Regions from separate parts of the Salipaludibacillus sp. HK11 genome, predicted to be linked through region 1. Evidence: a T-box and tRNA genes for the amino acid it is inferred to sense, from the RefSeq annotation. Region 1 holds a T-box; the other holds one or more tRNA genes.
What was found. A T-box is a leader RNA that pairs with one kind of tRNA and senses whether it is charged. The one in region 1 lies ahead of pheS (phenylalanine--tRNA ligase subunit alpha), so its partner is inferred to be a tRNA-Phe.

Region 1 (12,720 bases):
GTAATGGAAATATACCTGGAGTAATTGGTTCTAAACCGCCACATATCTTAGCTCCAGATGCTCGAAAAAAATCGGTCGATAAAAAGGAAATGTTTATTGATGTTGGGGCAACAAGCAAAGAAGAAGCAGCTGAATTTGGTATTCGCCCAGGCGATTCAGTAGTTCCTGTTTGTGACTTTACCGTGATGAAAAATGAAAAAATGTTAATGGCTAAAGCATGGGATAATCGAATCGGTTGTGCTATTGCGATTGAAGTCCTTCGTCGTCTAAAGGATGAAGATCATCCAAATACGGTTTACGGAGTTGGGACGGTTCAAGAAGAAGTTGGTCTTCGCGGCGCGAGAACTTCGGCGCATCATATCCAACCAGACATTGGTTTTGGCGTCGATGTAGGTATTGCAGGAGACACACCAGGCATTACTGAGAAGGATGCTTTGGCTAAGATGGGAAAAGGGCCGCAAGTGATTATGTTTGATGCGTCAATGGTCTCTCATAAAGGCTTACGCGACTTTGTAACAGTTACTGCGGATGAGAAGAAGATTCCATACCAATTTGATGCTGTTCCTGGTGGTGGGACGGATTCAGGTGCGATCCACTTAACAGCAAACGGTGTTCCAGCGCTATCAATTACAATTGCGACTCGTTACATTCACACACATGCGGCGATCCTCCACCGTGATGATTTTGATAATGCTGTTCAATTAATTGTAGAAGTGATCAAGAAAATGGATCGAAAAACTGTCGATCAAATAACGTTTAATTAATTTTTTGAAAAAGCCTGTCCCAAAGTATTGGTGACAGCCTTTTTTGTATTTATCGGAGTTTTTTTGGCAAAGAATTGTTCAAGTGGAGGGGGACTTGAGCAGTTAGTGAGATGGATAGGGCAAAAATACAGTTGAAGGGCATTTGATAAACTGTTACTCTTTTTTATTTTCAACCGATCAAGAAGATTTTAATTGCCAAAATTTAAGCAATAAATCAAAATGACTCGAACAATATTAGTCTGGTTTTTTAAATTGTCGAATTAGCTCTTGACGGACACAACGACTATTATTATACTTCATTAAGTGATTTTCGAATTGATTTAGATTGGAGTGTCCATATGCAGAAAGTATTTAGTGTTCTTATTATTTTTATCTCGTCCGTCGTATTAGCTTTTGCATTTAATCTATTTTTGTTGCCACATGAAGTATTAACAGGAGGGGTAACTGGTCTTGCAATGGTGTTTGGTTTGTTAACACCAATTAATGCAGGTTACTGGATGGCGCTACTTAACGTTCCTATATTCATTTTAGGATGGATGAAATTAGGAAAGCAATTTATTGTGAATAGTCTCTTCTCTGTATTAGTTACATCTGTGGCTATGATATACATTCCGATTGTACAAGTGACGGATGACGCCTTACTCTCATCTGTATTTGGTGGCGTTATTGCGGGTGCCACGATTGGTATAATTATTCGTTTTTATAGTTCTACAGGAGGTTTTGATATTGTTAGTTTAGTACTAATTAAGAAGTGGGATGTGCCTCTTGGTGGACTTTTTTTTGCATTAAATAGCATTGTAGTAGTTATTTCAGGCTTCTTCTTTGCTTGGGATCTTGCGATGTATACAATGCTCTCGATATACATAACTGGAATAGTGATTGATCGTATTCATACGCGTCATATTAAATTAAGTCTGATGGTTGTCACAAGTAAAGGCGATGATCTGAAGAAAGAACTTCTGGCGAATTTAGTAAGAGGAATTACAGTTATTGAAGGTCAAGGTGCTTATTCAGGCGAAAATAAAAAAGTATTGTATACCGTAATCACACGTTATGAATTGGCGGTTCTTAAACCAATCATAAAAGAAATTGATCCGACCGCTTTTGTTAGTGTAAGTGAAAGTATGGAAGTGATGGGCAATTTCAGGAGAGATTAAAAGAGAGCTTGAAAAATGAGGTTTATCCTTATTTTTCAAGCTACACATCTTTAATCATTCAACTTTACTGAAGTTCTTTTGAAATGCTTTCTGTGAGAGATTGCTTTTCTTCTTCACTGGCTTGGTTCCAAAAAATTTCCATTAATACACCTAAACCTGGGAGCATTTTTTCTTCACCGCTTTGAATCGCGTCAACAATCGTTGCTTCGACATCATCTTGAGTACTGCCGGACACATTTTCTAAAATGGCCCCACGTAAATTAAAACCACTCATGTTTTCCACCCTTTCTTTAAGTCACTCAACTTATTTTGAATATTTTAATGAACAAACCTAAACATAAAGATTAGAATCGTTTTACTTTGATAATTCTGTTATAGTATGGATAAAACTGTTTATAATTATGTAAAATTTATAGTTAGAGGGCCGTTATTGTGATAAGTATTGTCAAAAAATTTACGTATAGGAGAGACTATGGAAACGATTGAATCTATCCAAAATACAAAGATTAAAGCATGGAAAAAACTTCACACGAAAAAAGAACGTGATCAATCAGGGCTCTTTTTTATTGAGGGTATGCATTTAATAGAAGAGGCGTTAAAATCTTCAATAATAATTAAACATTTGGTAATTGTAGAAGGGAAAGAGATCCCAAAGGAGTGGGATGTCAAAGAGCTGTCTAGTGTCTATGTAACGGAGCGAGTGATGAAGGAGTTATCTGAAACCGAGGCACCTCAAGGTATTGCAGCAATTTGTGAAAAGCCATTGAATGTAAATCTTCCTTTGGAGAACGGGAGGTACTTATTTATCGATGGCGTTCAAGATCCAGGTAATTTAGGAGCGATGATTCGGACGGCTGATGCGGCGGGGATGTCAGGAGTGGTCTTAAGTGACCTTACAGCAGATCCCTATAATGGCAAAGTGATCCGTTCAACACAAGGTTCACTGTTCCATTTGCCTATTCAAAAAATGGATCTCGAAGAAGCGGTTGAGCTATGCAAGGAAAGTAATGTTCCTGTATTTGGATCAAGTCTTCAAGGAAGTACATTTACAGCTATTGAGCCACAGAAGAATTTTGCGCTTATCGTAGGAAATGAAGGGAATGGTGTGAAAGAACGACTGTTGAAAATGAGTGATCAAAATCTGTACATTCCTATTTTTGGAGAAGCGGAATCACTAAATGTCGCGATTGCTACAGGCATTCTTCTTTATCACTTAAGAGGAGCGTAGCATAGCTTAGTTATTAAAAGATAAAAAAGAAAAGTTTATTTGACTAAACGATTTGCGAAATCTTCGTAAAACTTATATAATATTCAACAGAAATAGACAAACAGAATGATTTATGACGAAGAAGGAAAATAGTACGCTGATACGTTCCTATTCAGGGAGGAAATGCCTTAGACTGAAAGCATTTCTATGTGGGACCCAGCCGAATTCACTCTGGAGTCGATCCAAGGAAAATAATTTTTCCTGATGATCCGGCAGGAAGACCGTTATCTTCTTCATTGAGTGAATACGAGTAGTATCGTATTAACAAGGGTGGTACCGCGAGTCTTCGTCCCTTCATAGGGATGAGGGCTTTTTCTGTATTATTTTAGTTTCAATAGTGGATGGGTCATTCTTAGGAGTTGACAAAAAAGGAGGAACTTTCATGTTAGATCGTTTACAAGAGCTTCACGATGAAGCGATGAAAAAAGTTGCAAATGCATCAAATTTGCAAGATTTAAAAGAAGTTCGAATCGCGTATTTAGGAAAAAAAGGTCCAATTACTGAAGTAATGAAAGGAATGGGAAAACTATCCGCTGAAGAGCGACCAAAAGTAGGTCAAAAAGCGAATGAGGTTCGCCAATCCGTCGCGAGTTACATTGAAGAAAAGGAACAAGCTTTTGAAGAAACAGCGTTACGTGAAAAGTTAGCAAAGGAAAGCATTGATGTGACATTGCCAGGCCGCCCCGCCCGAAAAGGTGGACGTCATCCATTAACATCGGTGGTAGAAACGATTGAAGACGTATTTATTGGAATGGGCTTTAACGTAGCTGAAGGACCAGAAGTAGAGACAGACTATTATAATTTTGAATCATTGAACTTACCGAAACATCATCCAGCTCGCGATATGCAAGACACATTTTTCGTTACATCAGATTTACTATTGCGAACACAAACATCTCCAGTACAAACGAGAACGATGGAAAAGCATCAAGGAAAAGGTCCAGTTAAAATTATCTGTCCAGGAAAAGTATACCGCCGTGATGAAGACGACGCGACTCACTCTCACCAGTTCATGCAAATAGAAGGGTTAGTCGTGGATGAAGGAATAAGAATGAGTGATTTAAAAGGAATATTCGAGCAATTTGTCAAACGCTATTTTGGTGAAGAACGAGAAATTCGTTTACGTCCTAGTTATTTCCCATTCACAGAGCCATCAGCTGAATTAGATGTTAGCTGTGCGATGTGTCATGGCAAAGGGTGTCGTACGTGTAAACAAACTGGTTGGATTGAAGTGTTAGGCTCAGGAATGGTCCATCCGAACGTCCTACGTATGAGTGGTTTTGATCCCGAGAAATATTCAGGTTTTGCATTCGGAATGGGAGTTGAACGTTTTGCGATGCTAAAATATGGCATTGATGATATCCGTCATTTCTACACAAATGATACACGCTTTTTATCACAGTTTACTCATGTTTAATAGCGTTGTATCAAGAATGAATCTAGCGAAATTTAAGGAGGAACAATTGTGTTAATCTCATATAAATGGCTAAAAGAATATATCAACCTTGCTGATTTAACAGCAGAACAAGTGGCGGAAAAATTGACGCGAAGTGGTGTGGAAGTAGAAGCAGTTACAGCTTTGAATACAGGCATCACAAAGCTTGTTGTTGGAAAGGTATTATCATGTGTGAAGCATCCAGAGGCGGATAAATTAAACATTTGTCAAGTAGATGTAGGAGAAGAAGAACCCGTTCAAATTGTCTGTGGTGCGAAAAATGTGGCAGCAGAACAGTTTGTCGCAGTAGCGAAAGTTGGCGCACGTCTTCCTGGTGGAATGAAAATTAAGCGAGCGAAACTTCGTGGAGAAAAATCGGAAGGCATGATTTGTTCCTTACAAGAACTTGGTATGGAAGCGAAGACGGTTCCGAAAAAATATAGTGAAGGAATTTTTCATTTTCCTCAAGAAATGACTGTAGGAGAAGATGCACTCGCGCCACTTGGTTTAGATGACACAATTTTAGAATTGGATTTAACGCCGAATAGAGCTGATTGTCTTAGCATGCTTGGAGTTGCTTATGAAGTTGCAGCAATTCTCAATCGTGACGTGATAGTTCCTGAACCTGCGATCGTTTCTGTTAAGGAAAAGGCAAGTGATGCAGTGTCAGTAAAAGTGGAGGCGTCGGGTGATAATCCTTATTACGGAGCTTCAATCATTAAAGGAGTCAACATTGGCGAATCTCCATTATGGTTGCAAACTATCTTGATGGCTTCTGGTGTTAGACCAGTTAACAATGTGGTGGATGTGACGAATTACGTTCTTCTTGAGTACGGGCAACCACTTCACGCCTTTGACTTTGATCGTTTCGGATCAACGGAAGTATTAGTCCGTCGTGCGACAGAAAACGAAACAATTACTACGTTAGATGAAACTGAACGGACTCTTTCTGGTGAACACCTTGTGATTACAAATGGAACAAATCCTGTTGCGATTGCTGGTGTTATGGGAGGTGCTACTTCTGAAGTAGAAAATGATACGGTCAATATTTTACTAGAAGCAGCTTTCTTCAGCTCTGAACCAATTAGAAAAGCTTCAAAAGACTTAGGCTTACGCAGTGACTCTAGCATTCGTTTTGAAAAAGGAGTAGATCCTAATCGTGTTGCTGAAGCTGGAGCGAGAGCAACTTCTCTTATTGTACAACTTGCTGGTGGTCAGGTTTTAGAAGGACCAGTTGCATTTGATCAATTAAATCGAGAGTCTGTAGAAGTGGCGATTAGCTTAGATAAGATTAACCGAACATTGGGAACAGAACTTGAGGTAGATCAAGTAAGAGAAATATTTGCTCAGCTTCAGTTTCCATATGATGAAAAAGACTTGACTTTTACTGTTGCCGTTCCAACACGGCGTCAAGATATCTCAATTGAAGCGGATCTTGTGGAGGAAATAGCTCGGTTGTACGGGTATGATCACATTCCGACAACATTACCTAATACACCAACAACTCCAGGTGGTTTGACAGATTCACAAAAGAAGAAGCGAAAAGTTCGACGTTTTCTTGAAGGCACAGGTGTTCACGAGGCTGTAAGTTACTCGCTGACGACGCAAGAAAAAGAAGCTCATTTTAGGGAAACATCTGAAGGCCAAGTGAAAATAACCTTGCCGATGAGTGAGGAACGGAGTGCGTTAAGAACGACACTGATTCCCCACCTCCTAGATGCATTAAGTTATAATAAAAATCGAAATTCCTACAATGTTCATCTGTATGAAATGGGTACGGTTTTTCACACGGATGAAGATCCGATAACTGTTCAACCAGAAGAAAAAACATATTTGTCTGGTGCATTTATGGGGCTATGGCATGAACATGGTTGGCAAGGGGAGAAGAAACCGGCTGATTTTTATGTTGTTAAAGGAATCGTCGACGGAATATTGTCAGAATTACATGTGACTAGTGACGTTCGCTACGTAGCAACTGAAAAACACGGGCTTCATCCAGGTAGAACGGCACAGGTAGAAATCGATGGCCGGCAAGTAGGCTATCTAGGACAACTTCACCCCACAGTAGCGAAGGAATGGTCCCTTCCTGCTACGTATGTCTTTGAATTAGATCTATTGGCACTAATGGCTCTTTCGACTGCTGACCTACGATATCAAGCGATTCCAAAGTATCCAGCAATGGAACGCGACATAGCTCTAGTTGTGGACGAAAATGTTAATGCAGAAGATTTAGAGCGGATTATCCTTGATCATGGTGGGAAATTGTTAAAGAAAGTGGCTGTATTCGATTTATATCAAGGTGAAAACATGGCTCCAGGTAAAAAATCACTTGCGTTTTCATTACGATATTTGGACGCTGAAAAAACATTAACGGAAGAAGAAGTTACAAACGTTCATGAGAAAGTATTACAAGGTTTAGAAGAAAAAGCGGGAGCGACTCTTCGTTCCTAATTACCTGCTCTGTACAATTCCTTTCAGAAGGGAGTGTACAGAGCTTTTGTATGTTTGATTAATAGTAAATCAGAATGAAGCTAACGAAATATGAATAAGGATGTTACATGACACCTCCTATGAATTGCAAAGAAAAAAGACCCCTTAATTGGAGGTCTTATCTGAACTAATTAGTAACTCTTGTTGTGTTAGAGAAATGCCATTTGGTAATGTGATATAAGGAATCTTTTCCTTTTAATGCAAAGATTTTTTTTGCGGCTTTATCAACGTTTGGTCCTGCACCTTTAGGAATCGGTAATCCTAATTTTTGTTCGAGTTTATCCATTTCTTGCAAGAAAGAATAACGTGCTAAAATGGAAGCGGCGGCCACTGAAGGATGGAGACCTTCTGCTTTAGTAGCGAAATAAAGCGGTTTTTCAGATGACCATTTTTTATTATTGGAAGAAAGGTATTTGAAGTACCCAGATGGAGTGACAAATTGATCAATTAATGTACCGTCAAAATCAAGACCATTTTCGCTACATTTTTCCATCACGTTTGTGATTGCTTGGTGATGAAGTAGAGCTTTCATTTGTCCTTGGTTCATGCCTTTTTCCTGGAGCGAGTTGTATTTTTTATTGTCTAAAATGAGTAGGCTGAAAGTACATTCATGAATTAACTTCGGTGCGAGTGCCCGAATGGTATCATCTTTGATCGTTTTAGAGTCGCGAACACCCCAGCTGTCAATCGTATTCATCTGCTCTTTTGTTAAGTGAACGCAGGCTACAGTCATCGGACCGAAATAGTCGCCAGTTCCTGTTTCGTCACTTCCTAATAAAATTTTTTCTTCAGTTTTATCAGGAGGGTAATAAGCATGATTATCAACTGAAGCAGCTGGAGAAGATCCTAATTTTTTGGTTTTATTCCCTGAAGAAATCCCTTGTTTTTGTTGCCATTTTCCAGCTTCACTGTCTGCGCCTTTCCCTTGAAAAAGAACTTTACCTGATTGGTAGGCGGTAATGCTGCATTGACTTGTTTTCGCGGCAAAGACAGCACCTTGTGGAAATTTGTCCTTCAAAGAAGAGTGATAATATTTTTTAAGTTCTAACAGTTGTTGTTTTGGAACATTTAATACTTGATGACTCATGTATCCAACCGCCTTTCTAAAACTGTGACTGATGACTCTTTCAAAGTATAGACAAAAACAGATAATATTTCATCGGTTTTCATCTATTTAATAGATTATATTTTCATTGCTGTTTTGACATGTTATGATATATGATAGGATTTCTTTGGCGAATGGAGGGTTATTGGTGGGAGATGAAAGTGAAAAAAGTCGAACAAGTGTGACGATATATAACCAACAATATACCATCATCGGTAAAGAAAGCTCAGATCAAGTAAATGCTGTAGCTGAGTTGATAGATAAAAAAATGAAGGAATTGAAAGAGCACAATCCATATCTTGATTCAACAAAATTAGCAGTTCTTGCTGCTGTAAATATCGGAAATGATTATTTAGCTTTATTAAAACAAGTAGAAGATGAAAAGAGAAAGATGAGGACTAAATACGATGCTTAGTTTTATTTTATTTTTTATTTTGATCATTAGTTTTTTTGTCGGTTTTAGAAGAGGACTTATTCTTCAAGTTGTTCATTTAGTTGGCCTTTTTGTTTCGTTAGCTGTAGCCTATTTATATTATCAGGAAGTAGCTCATTACATAAGATTATGGGTCCCGTTCCCACAACTCTCGGAAGATTCAAGTTTTCAGTTACTTGTAGAGTCGTTTAATGTTGAAGCAGTATATTATAATGGTATTGCTTTTGTTGCATTGTTTTTTATATCTAAAATTCTGTTGCAAATTGTTGGCTCTCTATTTGATTTTCTTGCTCACCTACCAATTCTTCATTTTTTAAACGGATGGTTTGGTGGAATATTAGGCTTTTTAGAGGGGTTGGTCGTGGTAACTGTTCTTCTGCATTTAGCCGCAGTTATTCAAATTGACTTGGTGCAAGCTACGCTTCAAGGGTCTTCATTTGCACAGATGATCTTTGACTATACGCCGATTATTTCTGATGAGTTAAAAGAGATTTGGAGTAAGGGATGGAATGATTAGCTTCTCGTAAATGGCGAGAAGCTTTCTTTTATTGTGATCACAATAAAAGAAAGCTAGCTAACGACGAAGAAATTTATTCGTGATCAAATTGGCGTTATCTGATTAATTACTTGCAGGTTATCCTATCAATTAGCTATGATAAGGAAGAATGAATGGAATAAGTGATATTATGGGACGAGGTGAAAAGAAGTGACAGTGATGAATAAAAAAGATGTATTAACTGCCTTGGAACGAATTGCGGTTTATTTAGAAATAAAAGGTGCAAATGCTTTTCGTGTTTCTGCTTACCGCAAAGCGGCACAAGCATTAGAAAGAGATGAGCGAACTCTAGCAGAGATTGATGATCCAGCGAAACTTACTGGTATCGGCAAAGGAACTGCAGGCGTTATTAACGATCTTATCCAAAACGGAGAGACACCTTTGCTAAAAGAACTGGAAGAGGAACTGCCTAATGGTTTACTTCCTTTATTAAAGCTTCCGGGACTTGGTGGGAAAAAAATCGGAAAGTTATATCAAGAATTACAGGTCACTGACGTTGAATCACTTCGGACTGTTTGTGAAGAGAAAAAAGTGCAAAATCTAGCTGGATTTGGTAAAAAAACCGAAGAAAAAATTCTCGCAGCGCTTGATGATCTCGGGAAACGTCCAGAGCGATTAACGATTGCGCAAATTCTTCCAGCAGCAGAGGACATTAAAGACCGATTAACAAATATAAATGAAATTACCCGATTCGAGCTTGCGGGCAGTTTCCGTAGGGGAAGAGAGACAGTTAAAGATTTGGACTTTATCCTCTCCACAGAAGATCCTCAATCAGTTGGTGATGTGCTAGTTTCGATGGAGCACGTAAAAGATATTATAGGTCATGGAGAAACAAAAGTGAGTGTTGAGTTCGAATATGGGGATCTTATTGTTCCGGTAGATTTTCGGATGATCAAAGATGAATCCTTTGCAACGACACTTCATCATTTTACTGGATCCAAGGATCATAATGTGATGCTTCGCCAATTGGCGAAAGAGCGAGGCGAAAAAATTAGCGAATATGGCATTGAAATAGAATCTACTGGGGAAGTGAAGCACTTTAAGACGGAGGAAGCGTTTTTTGAGCATTTTAACCTACCTTTTATTCCGCCTGAGATTCGTGAAGGTATGAATGAACTAGAGGCGTTTGACAAAGATTACGAAATAATTGATGCTTCTCATATAAGGTCTGATATGCATATGCATACAACATGGAGTGATGGCGCACAGTCTGTTTCCGAGATGGTACAAGCTTGCAAAGATAAAGGTTACGACTATATTGCCATCACAGATCATTCAAGATATTTGAAAGTTGCGAATGGCTTAACGATTGAGCGATTGAAACGTCAACATGAAGAGGTTCGTAAGCTTAATGAGACGATGAATGATTTCACAGTGTTTACAGGAATTGAAATGGACATTTTGCCAGATGGAAGTTTGGATTATCCTGATGATGTCCTCGAAGAAGTTGATTTCGTAATTGCTTCGATTCATTCCTCGTTTCAGCAAGATGAAAAAATAATTATGAAACGATTGGAAAATGCATGTAGGAATCCTCATGTAGCGATGATTGCTCACCCAACAGGAAGATTAATTGGGCGGCGCGACGGTTATCCGGTCAATATGGAACGTCTGTTTGAATTAGCTGTAGAAACAGACACAATTCTTGAACTAAATGCAAATCCAAATCGGCTCGATCTATCAGAAAAGTGGGTAAGAAAAGCCCAAGAAGCCGGTGTAAAACTAGCGATAAATACGGACGCTCATCGGTTTGAAATGCTAGATCATATGCCAACAGGTGTGAAAACAGCAAGGAGAGGTTGGCTAAAAAAGTCAACGATTGTTAATACATGGACGGCTAAAGAAATGGCAGCGTTTCTTTGGAAAAATAGAAGATAGTCAAAGTTGGAGGTGACCCTTGTGATCGAAAGGGTTTGTCGCATATTAGAATATAGCAAGATGAAGGAAAAGCTGATTTCATTTGCCAGTTCCTCATTAGGGAAACAGCGAGTGAAAGAGTTAATGCCATCGTTTGATATCAATCAAATAAAGGATGCACAAGAACGGACATTTGAAGGCGCTAAAGTCATTAGATTAAAAGGCAGGGCTCCTTTAGGTGGCTTACGCGATATTCGCCCGGCAATCAAACGAGCGGAAATAGGCGGTATTTTAAATGAAATGGAGTTGTTAGATATTTCATCGACGCTTCATGGGAGTCGCCGCTTCAAATCGTTTGTTGAAAGAATGGTTGAGGATGAGATTGAATTAACTATTCTTCCAGACTTAACAAGTCAGATGGTTTCTTTGCAGAGTTTAGAGGAAGAAATCAACCAGGCGATTGATGAAAATGGTGGCGTATTAGATTCAGCGAGCAGTGAGCTAAGGTCAATTCGCCAGCAAATTCGTTCACACGAATCGGGGATTCGTTCTAAACTTGAGAATATCACCCGTTCGTCAAGTGGAAGTAAAATGCTCTCAGATGCCATTATTACGATACGAAATGATCGTTATGTCATTCCGGTTAAGGCTGAGTATCGCGGGCAGTTTGGCGGAATGGTTCATGATCAATCTGCTTCTGGTGCGACTTTGTTTATAGAACCAGAAGCTGTGGTTCAAATAAATAATCAATTACGAGAAGCAAAGGTACAAGAAAAACAGGAAATTCAGCGCATTTTGCAGGAGTTATCAGCGCTTGTTAGCGTTGAGGTTGAAGAATTAGCAATCATTATTGAAATTATGACAGAGGTCGACTTTATTTTTGCCAAGGCTCTTTACAGTCAAGCGATCCGCGGATCTCAACCTAATCTCAATGAAGAGGGCTTAATCAAAATGAAAAAAGCACGACATCCATTGATTCCTGAAGAGGAAATTGTACCGATTGATGTAGAGCTTGGCGGAGAGTTCTCTTCTCTCGTCATCACAGGTCCGAACACTGGTGGGAAAACAGTTACCCTAAAAACGGTAGGATTATTGACGCTCATGACACAATCAGGATTACATATTCCATGTGAAGAAGGATCAACAGCGGCTGTCTTTCAAAAAATCTTTGCAGATATCGGCGACGAACAGTCGATTGAGCAAAGCTTAAGTACCTTTTCTTCCCATATGACAAATATTGTTCAGATTATGGAAGAAGTAGACTTCCAGTCGCTCGTGTTGTTTGATGAGCTTGGTGCAGGGACAGACCCTACAGAGGGTGCTGCGTTAGCGATTTCAATTCTTGATCATGTTTACCATGTAGGGGCGAGAGTGATCGCTACGACTCACTATAGCGAGCTTAAAGGCTTTGCATATAACCGGGAAGGTGTTATCAATGCGAGTGTAGAATTCGATGTGGAAACGTTGCGACCAACTTATCGACTACTAATGGGGATACCTGGTCGAAGTAATGCCTTTGCGATAAGTCGTCGTCTCGGTTTAAGCGATCGCATTATTGAAGAAGCCAAAAGCCATGTCACTGAAGATTCAAATAAGATGGAAAAAATGATCACATCTCTAGAAGATAGCCGGAAAAAAGCTGAAGAAGACTTGGCT
Region 2 (12,720 bases), 1.5 Mb from region 1:
GCTGGGTGGGATGTTCAGGCGCCGTCTGGAACATTTTTTGCTTGGCTTGCTGTTCCAAGCGGGTATACATCACAAAACTTTGCAAACATTCTCTTGGAAAAAGCCCATGTTGTAGTCGCACCAGGGATTGGTTTCGGAGAATACGGGGAAGGGTTTGTTCGCATTGGGCTCATAGCAACTGAAAGCCGACTACGTGAAGCTGCTTTAAGAATTAGAAAACTTGACCTGTTTTAAAACTTAACTTTGAAATAGAACAAAAATAAACATTAAGAAAATATCAGCAAAAGTCCAATCTCATTTCTTTCCCTTTGCATACATTAATTTTAAGTGGGTTATTCCACAATGAATGAAAAAGGAGTGTATGTGTAATGTCTCATACTCAAGGATTAGGGTCAGGCTTTGCGTTACTCGTCGTGTTGTTTATCCTTCTAGTTATTATCGGAGCTTCATATTCAGGATATTAATTAGGAATTGAATAAAAGGGTGTCTATTTGGCACCCTTCAATTTTTTCTCTCCAGTTCTATTTCTTCGCTAAAGATGCATCATCAGCTCAATTCCAATTTCCTCGTGTTCTTACATTTTCATAGTGTTTACTTATGGTACGCATGTCCCTTAATGATACGAAATGATCTATAAACTTGCTCAGTTAAAATTAAACGCATTAGTTGGTGTGGAAACGTCATGTTTGAGAATGATAATTGCGAATTAGCTCGTCGTAGAACCGTATCGCTCAGTCCAACCGATCCTCCAATAATAAAAGCAACTTTGCTTTTCCCGTAAGTTGCTAATTGTTCTAATTCCTTTGCCATCTGTTCTGAACTCCATTTACTTCCTTGAATAACGAGAGCTATGACATGGGTATCCGCACTAATTTTCGCTAAAATTCGCTCACCTTCCTTCTCCTTTACTTGCTTGATATCCGCTTCATTCATGTTGTCAGGCGCTTTCTCATCTGATACTTCAATCATATGGATATTGGTATATGATGATAAACGCTTTATGTACTCATCAATTCCTTGCTTTAAATACTTTTCTTTTAACTTACCAACGGCAATAATCGAAATGTTCATTTTCCGCTCCTTTTTTAGAGTTATCCCCAAAACTTATCCACATATACACAACCTATACTCTTATAGCTTTTGCAAGACGATAAAATGTGAATAATAAATATTACTTTTATTAGTTTCTTAAGGTTTGTTCACTGTGGAGAAAATAATTTCTTTATGTAATCATTCCTTTTGTTTCACTCTTTTCTGTGGATAACTTTCTAATAAGGAGTGATTATATTGCGATTGTCTACTGGCTTATCCACAGTTATGATGAAAGTGGAGTCACTTGGTATACCGCATTTTTTTTACAGAGGAAACATTTTCTTTGTATAGTTATTTCAGGTGACATTTTTTCAAAAATCGGTGGTAATCCCCCGTCTTCTAAGGCTTCTTCAATTGCTTCTTCTGCATGCTCATAACAACTATAAATCATTTTTATCCCTCACTCTCAGTTAATTTATCTATCTTCACAATAAAAAAACATTAGTCCAATCTTAATACTAATTTTATCCACATTCTTTTGTGAATAACTTTTAATAAAATTACTGCCTCTCAAAATCATTATAATCTGTTGTTTTAATAAATAATAATTTTCCACCATGCCTACTTTAGTTTTTAGAATAGGTTACCTCAGTTTTCTACTTTTGTAACCATCCACATGCGATACCGCTATTATACCAACAGATAAAATTTTTACAGACTTTTACTACTATTATACACTCTCATCAAATATTAAAAATCAGAAGGGATTGATTCTCCCTCCTGATTAGTTTAGAAAACTTGTTTATCTAATGTAAGTTCAACCGATTGTTCATCACCATTTCGATAGAAAGTAACTGTTATTGTTTCGCCTATACTAACATCAGTATAGAGGAATCGACGTAAATCATGAGAGTCATTAATTTCCTTATCGTTCAATTTAGTGATAACATCATCTTCTTGTAAGCCCGCTTGGTCTGCTGGTGTATTCGGTTCAACACCTTCGACATAAACGCCACCTTTGATATCCTCTGGCAAACCTAGTGTATCTTGCCAGTGCATGCTTGGAATCTCTTGTAGTGAACGAAGCATGATTCCCATTTGTGGTCGCTGGACTTCACCATATTCCTCTATATCCTCAATGACCGGCAACACAATAGAAGATGGGATCGCAAAACCGATTCCCTCCACTTCTTGCTGAGCAATCTTCATTGAATTAATTCCAATTACTTCTCCTTGAATATTTAGCAATGCCCCTCCACTGTTTCCTGGGTTAATAGCTGCATCCGTTTGAAGAACTTCTGCATTCCAATCTGTTTGTCCATTACCTGTTAAGTCAATAGGTATACTACGTTCCACTGCACTAATAATACCTAACGTCACAGAACCTTCAAATGACAGTGGATTACCAATTGCTATTGCGGGTTCACCAGCTTGCAAACTATCAGAATTTCCGAATTCTGCAACTGTCTCGATCCCGTCAGAGTCAATTGTCAAAACAGCTAAATCGGTTAAATCGTCTCCACCTACAACATCGGCAGAGACACGTGAACCATCATTAAGAGTCACATCAAGATTACTAGAACCACGCCCCACTCCCTCAACAACATGTTGATTCGTTACAATGAAAGCACGATCTCCATCAATCTTGTAAATAACTCCTGAACCTGTTCCGCCAGCAAATCCTTCTCCAAACAATCCAGAAGACTGCTCCATATTCACAATGCCGACAACTGCATTAGAAACTTTCCCTGCTGCTTCAATCACTTCAGAAGTTGTTTGTAAATTCAATGTTTCTGAAGCCAATTGATCTTCTTCAACATCATCATTACTCATTACTTCTTGATCAGTAGACGATTCATTTTTTGGAACTACTTCATAAGGAAGAAAACCGTTATTAGCCAGTAGTGGGATTGAAAACACTACAATCAGTGCACCAAGTACCGCACCCATAAAGCCTACGAGTCCAGAACGTGATCGGTTTGTTCTTTTTTTCACGGAACGCTTCTCGATCGAAGAAGGCGAGTGATTATCATAATAGCCCATATTTGTCCCCCCCTTTAATAACAAGATAACAAAGTTGACCTTTTTCATTATTTTCTACTCATTTTAGTCATTTTTATGGCTAACGTCTATCATTTTGAATTAAATGTGATGTTCTTTCATATATACATATAATTTCCCACAAAAAGAAAAGATAAACGTTATAAACCCTAAATCCTACTTATACAACCTTCAATTGGGTTGGTACGACAGGATCAGTATCATACAACTTTACTTGTCGCCCAACCTCAATACCTTGTGCCTCAAGCGTTTGTTGCACAGTCATACGAGCTAAGTCTTTCATATTATTATCAAGACTAAGATGTGCTAAATACACATCAGCTTTTGATTCTCTCAATATATCTGCTAAAGCAATTCCTGCATCAACATTGGATACGTGCCCTTCATCTCCGAGTATTCGTCGTTTAATTGTCCACGGGTACTTTCCCATCCTGAGCATATCTGTATCATGGTTTGATTCGAAGATCAACGTATCTGAACCTTTCGTAATTCCCACCATCTGATCACTGACATAACCAGTATCCGTTAATATTGTCAGTTGTCTTCCACCGTGATGAAATGAAAAGAACATAGGATCAGCGGCGTCGTGTGAGACACCAAAAGATTCAACTTCAATATCAGCAAACGACTTCACTTCGCCCCGTTGATAGGTAAACTTCTGATCTAGTGGAATAACACCAATTCCTTTTTCCATCGCGTTCCATGTTTTATCATTTGCATAAATCGGAATCTTGAACCTTCGTGCAAGAATTCCGACTCCTTTAATGTGATCACTGTGCTCATGACTGACTAAGATTCCATCTAAATCCGCAGGAGATACGCCAATTTGCATAAAACATTGCTCAATTTTTTTGCCGCTAAGACCTGCATCTATAAGTAATTTTTGCTTTTCTGTCTCCACATAAATTGCGTTACCTGTACTTCCACTGGCCAGTACACTAAACTTTAAACTCATATATTTATCCTCTCCCACTTAACTAATCGTTTGAATTTCTCCGTTAAGTGCATCGACGAAATAATATTCATCATTAACTTTGAATCTCCACACAGGGGAATACATTTGAAAGTTTGCCTCTAACTGAATCAAACTATAATAACCGAGTTCGGGCTCTTCAATAACTGTATCTGGTGGAATATAGTGATCGTTCATCAATGTTTCCAAAGCCTTTAATGGAGACAACAACTCTTGTTCACGACCTTCCTGTTCGTTTACCGTTATAAAGGTTTGCTCATAGGAATCGACTTCTAAGTCGTCTGTGACATACAACTTCAGATGGAAATCTTCTCGCTCGTATTGGTCAATTTTCCTATCTCTATATGTCTGATATAAGCCAATATACTGCTCTTCTTCATTATATTTAGCGATTTGATACATTTCGCCTTCATAGACAAACTGCTGCAAAAACGCGCTAACGGTAGCTGTTAAATTGGCAGCATTTAACGAAAATGGATTTTCAAACTCAGCTCGCAGGGTAGTATCATCTATTAATGTAAGCGTCTGCCGTTCAAGAGTTTCTCCAAAGAGTTCTTCAAACAGTTCTTCTTGAAACTGTCGAACAGTCCCAGTAATTGGTGCACCTTCATTCACTTCTTCTGCATTTTCTATTTCTACTTCAATCCGGTTATCTTCCAAACGCTCCTGTATTGTTGCATGCGTCATGGCATTGAGTTTTGCTTGTTCTTGCTTTTCGTGTAATTGATAACCTAGAAACAGATTTAGGCATAGGAAAGTTACAATGAAGATCATCTTCGCTCTACTCCAATCCATTTTCTATTCCCCCTTGAGACAACTCAGACGAAATATCTACCTGTGTCCATCTTCCTCGAACCTTCACATACCAAGCTGGTTCAAAAGTGGCAAAAGAGCGTTCACGAATCATGTTATGTCCTATTTTTATATCTTCTACAGAATCCATATCAAAAATCTCATTCTCAAAAATGTGTTGTTCAAGTACATCAAAAGGTTGTAATCTGACATTTGATTCAATTTCAAATGGATTTTCTCCTAATTTAAACATAGGTCGAGTATACTCGGTAATCTGATTACTATCTGCACGCGACACATGAATAGTATACAATTGATCGTCGTTCATATTTGAACCTAACACGGGAAAGCCACCTACATGGAGACGAAACGTTGCTTCACCTGTAGCACTAGATTCTCTCCATCGCTCTGCGTAATAGTCCCCTGTCCACCCAGAATGGCTATTAATAAACTCCAACCCGTCTTCTAACATTGGCGTTTGTTGACCTCCGCTATCCGGTCGTTCAAATTTTAATATCGATCCACTCTCTTGGATTGTCATCATTCGTTTTCCATCCGTGAATGTTTCCCCTTGTCTGCCTTGAGGAATACGCCTTACAAACTCCGGCTCTGGAAAAAGAATTTGTGAAAAAGCTTGAACGGACAGATCTTGAGATTCATAAGTAAACTTCCTCAAAGTCATCGGTTCTGTCACCACATAGCGAACTGGTTGGAATTCGCTATTATCTTTCTGTTGAAAAACTTTTTTTTCAACAGATGCACGATCATTTTCAGTGTCATTATAAAAAGCTTCCAAATCAGTCTTTGATATAGACCTAGCAGACTCATATATTTCTTCGTTTTCAGTGTCCACGAACTGTAACCTTACTTCGTCACCATAATTATTTTCCATAAATATGATGCGATTAACATACTCGATCGGGATATTTTCTTCTTCAACAGTAAACAGTTGATTTAGCCAATCACCTTTAATTGCTTGATCAAAAACAATTTCAATCCCATTGTAAAACCTATCCAACGAAGGTGCTCTAGATGAAGGTTCTGCTACAGGATTAATAAATTCAATATTAACCGACTCTAGTAGATCATCCAGTTCTTCATAGTTTTCTTTGGTGGGGTGTATAAGATATATCTGTTCTTCATTATGAACGAGAACTTCATTTGGATAAAGAACATCTAACAAGCTACGCGAATCGCCAATAGCTTCAATTTCCACATAACCTTCCCCAGACTCTTCTAGCTCATTATAAGCAGGCGTATATGTCCAAATCTCCCAAGTTAATCCAACACTTGTTAAAATAAGAATCCAGAGGATGGCTGTTTTTATATTTTCTATAATCATGTCCCATCCCTCTCTTCATTATGATAAGGCAAAGTAAATGAAAACATTGTTCCCTTTCCCCACTCACTACTAACCCAAATACTACCTCCGTGAGCCTCAGCAATTTCTTTAGCGATGGCCAATCCTAAGCCTGTTCCACCTAGATTTCTTGAACGAGCCTTATCGACTCGATAGAAACGATCAAATACATGAGAAAGATTATCTTTCGGGATCCCAACCCCTTCATCCTTAACACTTATCACGATTCGTTCTTTTTCGGTTTTTAGTGTGCAAGTTATTTTTCCACCTTCAGGGGAGTACTTAATTGCGTTTGATACAATATTATCAAGTAACTGTGTTAATTTGTCACGATCACCGCTCACAGCAATACTCTTATCAGGTATGCGCCGGATAAATTGAATATCTTGATTTTTAGTAGCCATCTCAAATCTATCAATAACTTGATTAACAAAAGTCGTTGCATTAATACTTCCCATAATCACTTGATAGTCTTTGCTATCCATCTTTGATAACTGTAATAAATCATTAACAAGACGTATCATCCGCTCTGTTTCATTGGAAGTAACTTGAATAAAGTGCGGTGCGACTTCAGGGTCTTCCAACGCGCCATCCGCCAATGCTTCCAAATAGCTTTTCATTGAAGTAAGAGGTGTTCGCAATTCATGAGAAACATTCGCAACGAATTCCCGTCTTTCTTCCTCGACTTTTTCCTGCTCAGTCACATCATGTAGAACGGCGATTAAACCATTTTCTTCGCCATTTTCTTTTTCAATAACAGAAAAATGAGCTTCAAGAATTATTTCTTCTTGAACGTTGTCGAAATCTAATAAAATCGGGTCTACCATCCTATAAAGGTCATTAAGTCTCATAAATTTATCTAAATTTAGCATTTTCATAATTTCTGTGTCCATAGCTTTCTCTTGACTTTGACCTAACATTTCTTCTGCACGACGATTCATAAGAATAATTTTACCCTTACTATCTGTTGCGACAACACCATCAGTCATATGTGTCAAGACTGATGATAGCTTTCTTCTTTCACCTTCTGTCGTTGCGTTTGCATCTTCAAGCTTATTCGTAAGTTCATTGAAAGTCGATGCCAGTTGTCCGATTTCATCGTATCCATAGACTCGTACGTTTCTAGAGAAATCGCCTTCCCCCATGACTACTGCCTGTCTTTTCATATCTACGATCGGCCTTGTTATTGTTCGCGACAGAAAAATACCTAAAGCAGCAGTTAATATAAGTGCAATAACAGTTCCTGTTAACAAAATTTGATTTATTTCTTGCATCTGGTCATAAATCTCACCCATCGATGCTTCAATATATATTACTCCAATAATTTGACTTTCTTCCGTTTCTATAGGAACAGCAAAAACTTGTGTTGGTTGACCTGTACTCGTATTAAGTAAGATCTCCCCTGGATCGTCAATTCCAGCCAATGTCTGTTTGACACGCGATTTCGTCGTTCGTTGTCCCTCATAAATTTGGTGTGCACTATCTGTTGCAGTGATGACAATTTGCTGCTGATCAATGACTTGTACATCGACATTATCCATATTAAACAGTTGCGTCAGTAGAAGATCAATTCGTGATTTAAGCGGAATCTCTTCTTCCTCTTCCTCTCTCATCATCTCCTGCCCGACATTTAAGGCAACAAGATCAGCTCTTTCGTTTAGAGTTGAATTAAAATTTTCTATAAGTTGTTCTTCAAGCTGTCTAGTAAAATACACGCCAATGACTTGCATCGCGATCAGAATCAATAACACGTAAATCACCACAATTTTTACGTGGATTGATTTATAAAGGCGAATTTTTTTCATAATTAATTCTCCTGATCAGACTGCCGTAAGTAATATCCAACTCCACGACGTGTCACAATCCACGCAGGACTACTTGGATTATCTTCAACTTTTTCACGAAGCCTCCGAACAGTTACATCGACGGTGCGAACATCTCCAAAATAATCATATCCCCATACAGACTGTAACAGATGCTCTCGTGTCATAACTTGTCCAATATGACGAGCAAGGTAATAAATTAACTCAAATTCACGATGAGTTAATTCAATCTGATCTCCTCGCTTTGTTACCATATAAGCATCCGGTTGAATGAGTAACGGGCCAATTTCAATATTTTTCTTCTCTGTGTCAGATTCTTGGACTTTTTCGTTTCTTCGAAGGTTCGCTTTTACACGAGCTATTAACTCTCTGGTACTAAACGGTTTTGTCACATAATCATCGGCACCTAATTCCAACCCTAATACTTTATCAATTTCTGAATCCTTCGCTGTCAACATAATAATTGGCATATCATACGTTTTTCGAACTTCACGGCACACTTCTAATCCATCTTTAAATGGAAGCATGATGTCTAATAAAATTAAATTTGGCACGTATTCTTTCACTTTTTCAAGTGCTTCGTTCCCATCATACGCACACACTACATCAAATCCATCTTTCTCTAAACCAAATTTTATAATATCCGCAATCGGTTTTTCATCATCAACTACTAGAATTTTTTTCTTATCCATTCTCTGACCAGCTCCTCTTTGTGATTCACTTCTTCTATTCTATCACATAGGATTTTCACATCTCTAGCCTTAGAACAGGAAGTTTATTGAAATTCACTTAAATTTAGATAATTAAAAGAATCAATATCCGTATTTTTCATTTTCAAACGGTTATTTCCTAGGAAATGATGTTTTCTAACAAATTTCGACTACTTTCTTAAAGGATTTTTAAAAGCATATACTCCTACGTTACCCTATAATCAAAAGAAAATATCTAACAATGTATTCTCCCATACCGTTTAAAATTGTTAAAACCTCATCTTATTCATTAAAAGGTCCAAAAATGCGAAAATCTTAGTTGAGGAATCTCTCCGCCAATTAGGGCTACAAGATAACTCTATTTTATTTTTTATTAGGATTTATTCTTCTAAAACAACAAAAAAACCTATCCATTACTATGGAAAGGTAATAATTTAACTATGTGTGGTGCTGGCCAGAGGACTTGAACCCCCAACCTACTGATTACAAGTCAGTTGCTCTACCAATTGAGCTAGGCCAGCACTCAAAAGATGGTGGCTCAGGACAGAATCGAACTGCCGACACACGGATTTTCAGTCCGTTGCTCTACCGACTGAGCTACTGAGCCAGAATAATGTAAAATATCTTCTGCACTTTGTATAATAAATTGTCTAATTTTTCAAAAATAAAATGGCGGTCCCGACGGGATTCGAACCCGCGATCTCCTGCGTGACAGGCAGGCATGTTAACCGCTACACCACGGGACCTTCAATTACTAAATTGTTAAAATATAATTTCTAAGAACGATCCCCAGATGATTTAATATGTATTTATCATAGTTTTACTACTTTTATACTTAATCCATCTTATACAAGATAAAACGATTAAAATTGGTTGCGGGGGGCGGATTTGAACCACCGACCTTTGGGTTATGAGCCCAACGAGCTACCAGACTGCTCCACCCCGCGTTAATATTATATATCAAAGAAATGTCACTTTCTTTAATTTTGATAATGACTAACTGTTTCCTTTTTAGTATGAGGGACAACAGAATTAATTATACTTGATTAGATTAATAAAGTCAATATCTTTTTTTTGGTGACCCGTACGGGATTCGAACCCGTGATACCGCCGTGAAAGGGCGGTGTCTTAACCACTTGACCAACGGGCCGTGTTTATATTATAAAAAATGGTGAGCCATGAAGGATTCGAACCTTCGACCCTCTGATTAAAAGTCAGATGCTCTACCAACTGAGCTAATGACTCGCAGCTTTTCAATGATGTCTAATCACGATGCTTACGGATAATGCTTTTCTTTAAAGTCAAAGTAATAATCAATTATTGATTACCTTTTCGGCGACAAGATAAATCATAACACTTAATAAAAAGAAAGACAACATCTTTTTATAAAAAGCGAAATATTTTTTAGTTCCTTTGCTGAACCTATCTTACTTTAACGAAGTTCTCAGTAAAAATCAAGAGCTCTGCAAAAAAAATTGCAGAGCTCTCCTTTTAGTCGCAAAATTTATTAGTTTTATGCAAAAACACCGCGAATGAGATTCGTCTGAGTGCGGTCTGGACCTACAGAAAAAATAGTTAACGGAATGCCTGTCAGTTGAGATATCCTTTCGATATAGAAGAGGGCATTTCGAGGGAGATCATGTAACGACTTCACCCCTGTAATATCTTCCGTCCAACCGGGAAGTTCTTCATACACAGGTTCGCATTCAGCGAGAACCTTCAAACTAGCAGGAAATTCTTCCATGATTTCACCACGATATTTGTAGGCAACACATATCTTTAATGATTCGATCCCCGTAAGGACATCAATTGAATTTAAAGATAAATCAGTAATACCACTGACGCGGCGAGCATGACGGACAACAACACTATCAAACCAACCTACCCGTCGTGGTCGTCCAGTAGTTGTTCCGTATTCGTTCCCTACATCGCGGATTTTCTCACCAATTTCATTATTTAATTCAGTTGGGAAAGGTCCGTCTCCGACTCTAGTCGTGTATGCTTTAGAAACACCTACAACATGATCGATTTTTGATGGACCAACACCTGAACCAATCGTGACGCCTCCTGCAATCGGGTTAGATGAGGTAACAAATGGATATGTTCCTTGGTCTATATCAAGCATTACCCCTTGAGCACCTTCAAAAAGGACACGCTTCCCTGCATCTAGTCCATCATTTAAAATGACAGATGTATCCGCTACGAGATGAGCGAATTGTTGCCCATATTCATAATATTCTTCAAGGATGTCCTCAATTTTAAATCCTTCGACTTCATAAACCTTTTCTAATAAAAGATTTTTTTCGCGAAGATTTACCTCAAGTTTTTCCTTAAATGTTTCTTTGTCTAACAAATCAACGATGCGTATACCAACACGAGCCGCTTTATCCATATATGCTGGACCAATACCTTTTCGAGTCGTACCGATCTTGTTTGTACCTTTACTTTCTTCTTCAACGATATCTAATTTTAAGTGATATGGAAGGATCACATGTGCTCGGTTGCTTATACGAAGATTACTCGTGTCCACACCTTTGTCGTGCAAGTATGCCAATTCCTTAACGAGAGCTTTCGGATCGATAACCATTCCGTTTCCAATAACACAAGTTTTATCCTTGTAAAAAATCCCCGATGGTATTAGATGCAATTTATACGTCGTACCATTAAATACAATTGTATGACCTGCATTGTTTCCACCTTGATAACGGGCAATTAGTTCTGATTGTTCTGATAAATAATCGGTAATTTTTCCTTTTCCTTCGTCTCCCCATTGCGTACCTACCACAACAACTGATGGCATGAATCGAGCACCTCCAAGTGTATTTACTTTCATGTATTTTTTTGATATTTCTATCATTTGTTTTTATCAAATCGACCAACGTTAGTTTATCAGTTAAAGCTACTGTAGTCAACTATATCCCGAACAATATTAGCATATATTATATTTTCATTCGTTTATTCCCTTGTTTTATAGATTTTTTCAAAATTATTAAGGTTATTGAAAGGATATGATATCTTCATATGCGGCTATAAGGCTGAAGTCATTATATACATTACTCAACAAAAAACGCTCCCGCAAATCACAAGGAGCGTTACTTTACTTCAAACTTTATTATACCAGGTTATGCGACTTGTTTATTAGCTAATGGTGTAAACTTATCTTTAAAAATGACAGTGCGGATATATGGAATCACCCATCGGTCGCCACCAAACTTACCTGCATTGTATCCAGCAGCAAGAATAAAGATTGTGAGCAATACGAGCCATGGATTAGAAGAAACCGTACCGGCGAACATAAAAGCAAAATTCATCATGATGCCAAAGAATGCGGCTGCTGTTGTTAATATGCCGACAATCAAGCCAAGTCCAACGAGTAATTCGCCCCATGCGACCATGAAACTAAAAACATCAGCACTTGGTAAAGCGAAATTTTCAATAAATGCATGATACGTTGGGTACTGTTCAATGACCGCTTCGTTGTTAACAACACCATTTAAATAACCACTTGCATAAAACCACCTGTTACTTTTCCCCAGCCAGCAGTAAGCCACTGCCATCCAATATATACTCTTAAAATTGTTAAAACTCCGGCTGCAATCTTGTTATTTCGTAAGAATTCCATAAACATGATTCATTCCTCCTCAGAAATGTAAGTTTTTTATAGAGAGTTGGTTGATCACTTGTATCAAAAAAAATGAATGCTGGTTGTTTTTGTATACTTTAAGAATGTTTAACTTCGCAAAAGGATTAAAGTATAAGATAAACTAAGCCTTTCGCCATGAAGGACTCGGCGACTAGCCAAGTTTTTCTAATGTGTGTGACCACTAACTAACTTTCTATAGTCTTAGTATAATATGGATTCCTCGACCGTGACCGTTGTAACTGTGAACAGTTCGTTGCAATCTAATGACCAATTTGTGAACATATGCACAAAGGTTGAATCGCTTTTGGAGTTGTATACCTTTTGTC

Region 2: it encodes a tRNA-Phe, which carries the amino acid that the T-box ahead of pheS (phenylalanine--tRNA ligase subunit alpha) is inferred to sense. The anticodon was not compared.

What each region holds. Positions count from the first base shown of each region.
Region 1 is NZ_CP181045.1:2,196,077-2,208,796, reverse strand. It holds gene ACM26V_RS10935 (M42 family metallopeptidase) at 1-764, shown strand, start outside; gene ACM26V_RS10930 (YitT family protein) at 1,103-1,921, shown strand; gene sspI (small acid-soluble spore protein SspI) at 1,986-2,195, opposite strand; gene ACM26V_RS10920 (TrmH family RNA methyltransferase) at 2,394-3,149, shown strand; T-box leader at 3,259-3,485, shown strand; gene pheS (phenylalanine--tRNA ligase subunit alpha) at 3,571-4,605, shown strand; gene pheT (phenylalanine--tRNA ligase subunit beta) at 4,654-7,074, shown strand; gene rnhC (ribonuclease HIII) at 7,241-8,200, opposite strand; gene zapA (cell division protein ZapA) at 8,367-8,633, shown strand; gene ACM26V_RS10895 (CvpA family protein) at 8,626-9,168, shown strand; gene polX (DNA polymerase/3'-5' exonuclease PolX) at 9,367-11,085, shown strand; gene ACM26V_RS10885 (endonuclease MutS2) at 11,107-12,720, shown strand, end outside.
Region 2 is NZ_CP181045.1:3,735,436-3,748,155, forward strand. It holds gene ACM26V_RS17510 (pyridoxal phosphate-dependent aminotransferase) at 1-234, shown strand, start outside; gene ACM26V_RS17515 (YjcZ family sporulation protein) at 369-464, shown strand; gene rlmH (23S rRNA (pseudouridine(1915)-N(3))-methyltransferase RlmH) at 592-1,071, opposite strand; gene ACM26V_RS17525 (CxxH/CxxC protein) at 1,316-1,483, opposite strand; gene ACM26V_RS17530 (S1C family serine protease) at 1,822-3,075, opposite strand; gene ACM26V_RS17535 (MBL fold metallo-hydrolase) at 3,254-4,048, opposite strand; gene ACM26V_RS17540 (two-component system regulatory protein YycI) at 4,067-4,861, opposite strand; gene ACM26V_RS17545 (YycH family regulatory protein) at 4,848-6,200, opposite strand; gene walK (cell wall metabolism sensor histidine kinase WalK) at 6,197-8,023, opposite strand; gene yycF (response regulator YycF) at 8,026-8,733, opposite strand; tRNA gene ACM26V_RS17560 (tRNA-Thr) at 9,197-9,272, opposite strand; tRNA gene ACM26V_RS17565 (tRNA-Phe) at 9,283-9,358, opposite strand; tRNA gene ACM26V_RS17570 (tRNA-Asp) at 9,422-9,497, opposite strand; tRNA gene ACM26V_RS17575 (tRNA-Met) at 9,622-9,698, opposite strand; tRNA gene ACM26V_RS17580 (tRNA-Glu) at 9,827-9,901, opposite strand; tRNA gene ACM26V_RS17585 (tRNA-Lys) at 9,921-9,996, opposite strand; gene ACM26V_RS17590 (adenylosuccinate synthase) at 10,265-11,551, opposite strand; partial or broken gene ACM26V_RS17595 (DoxX family protein) at 11,874-12,379, opposite strand.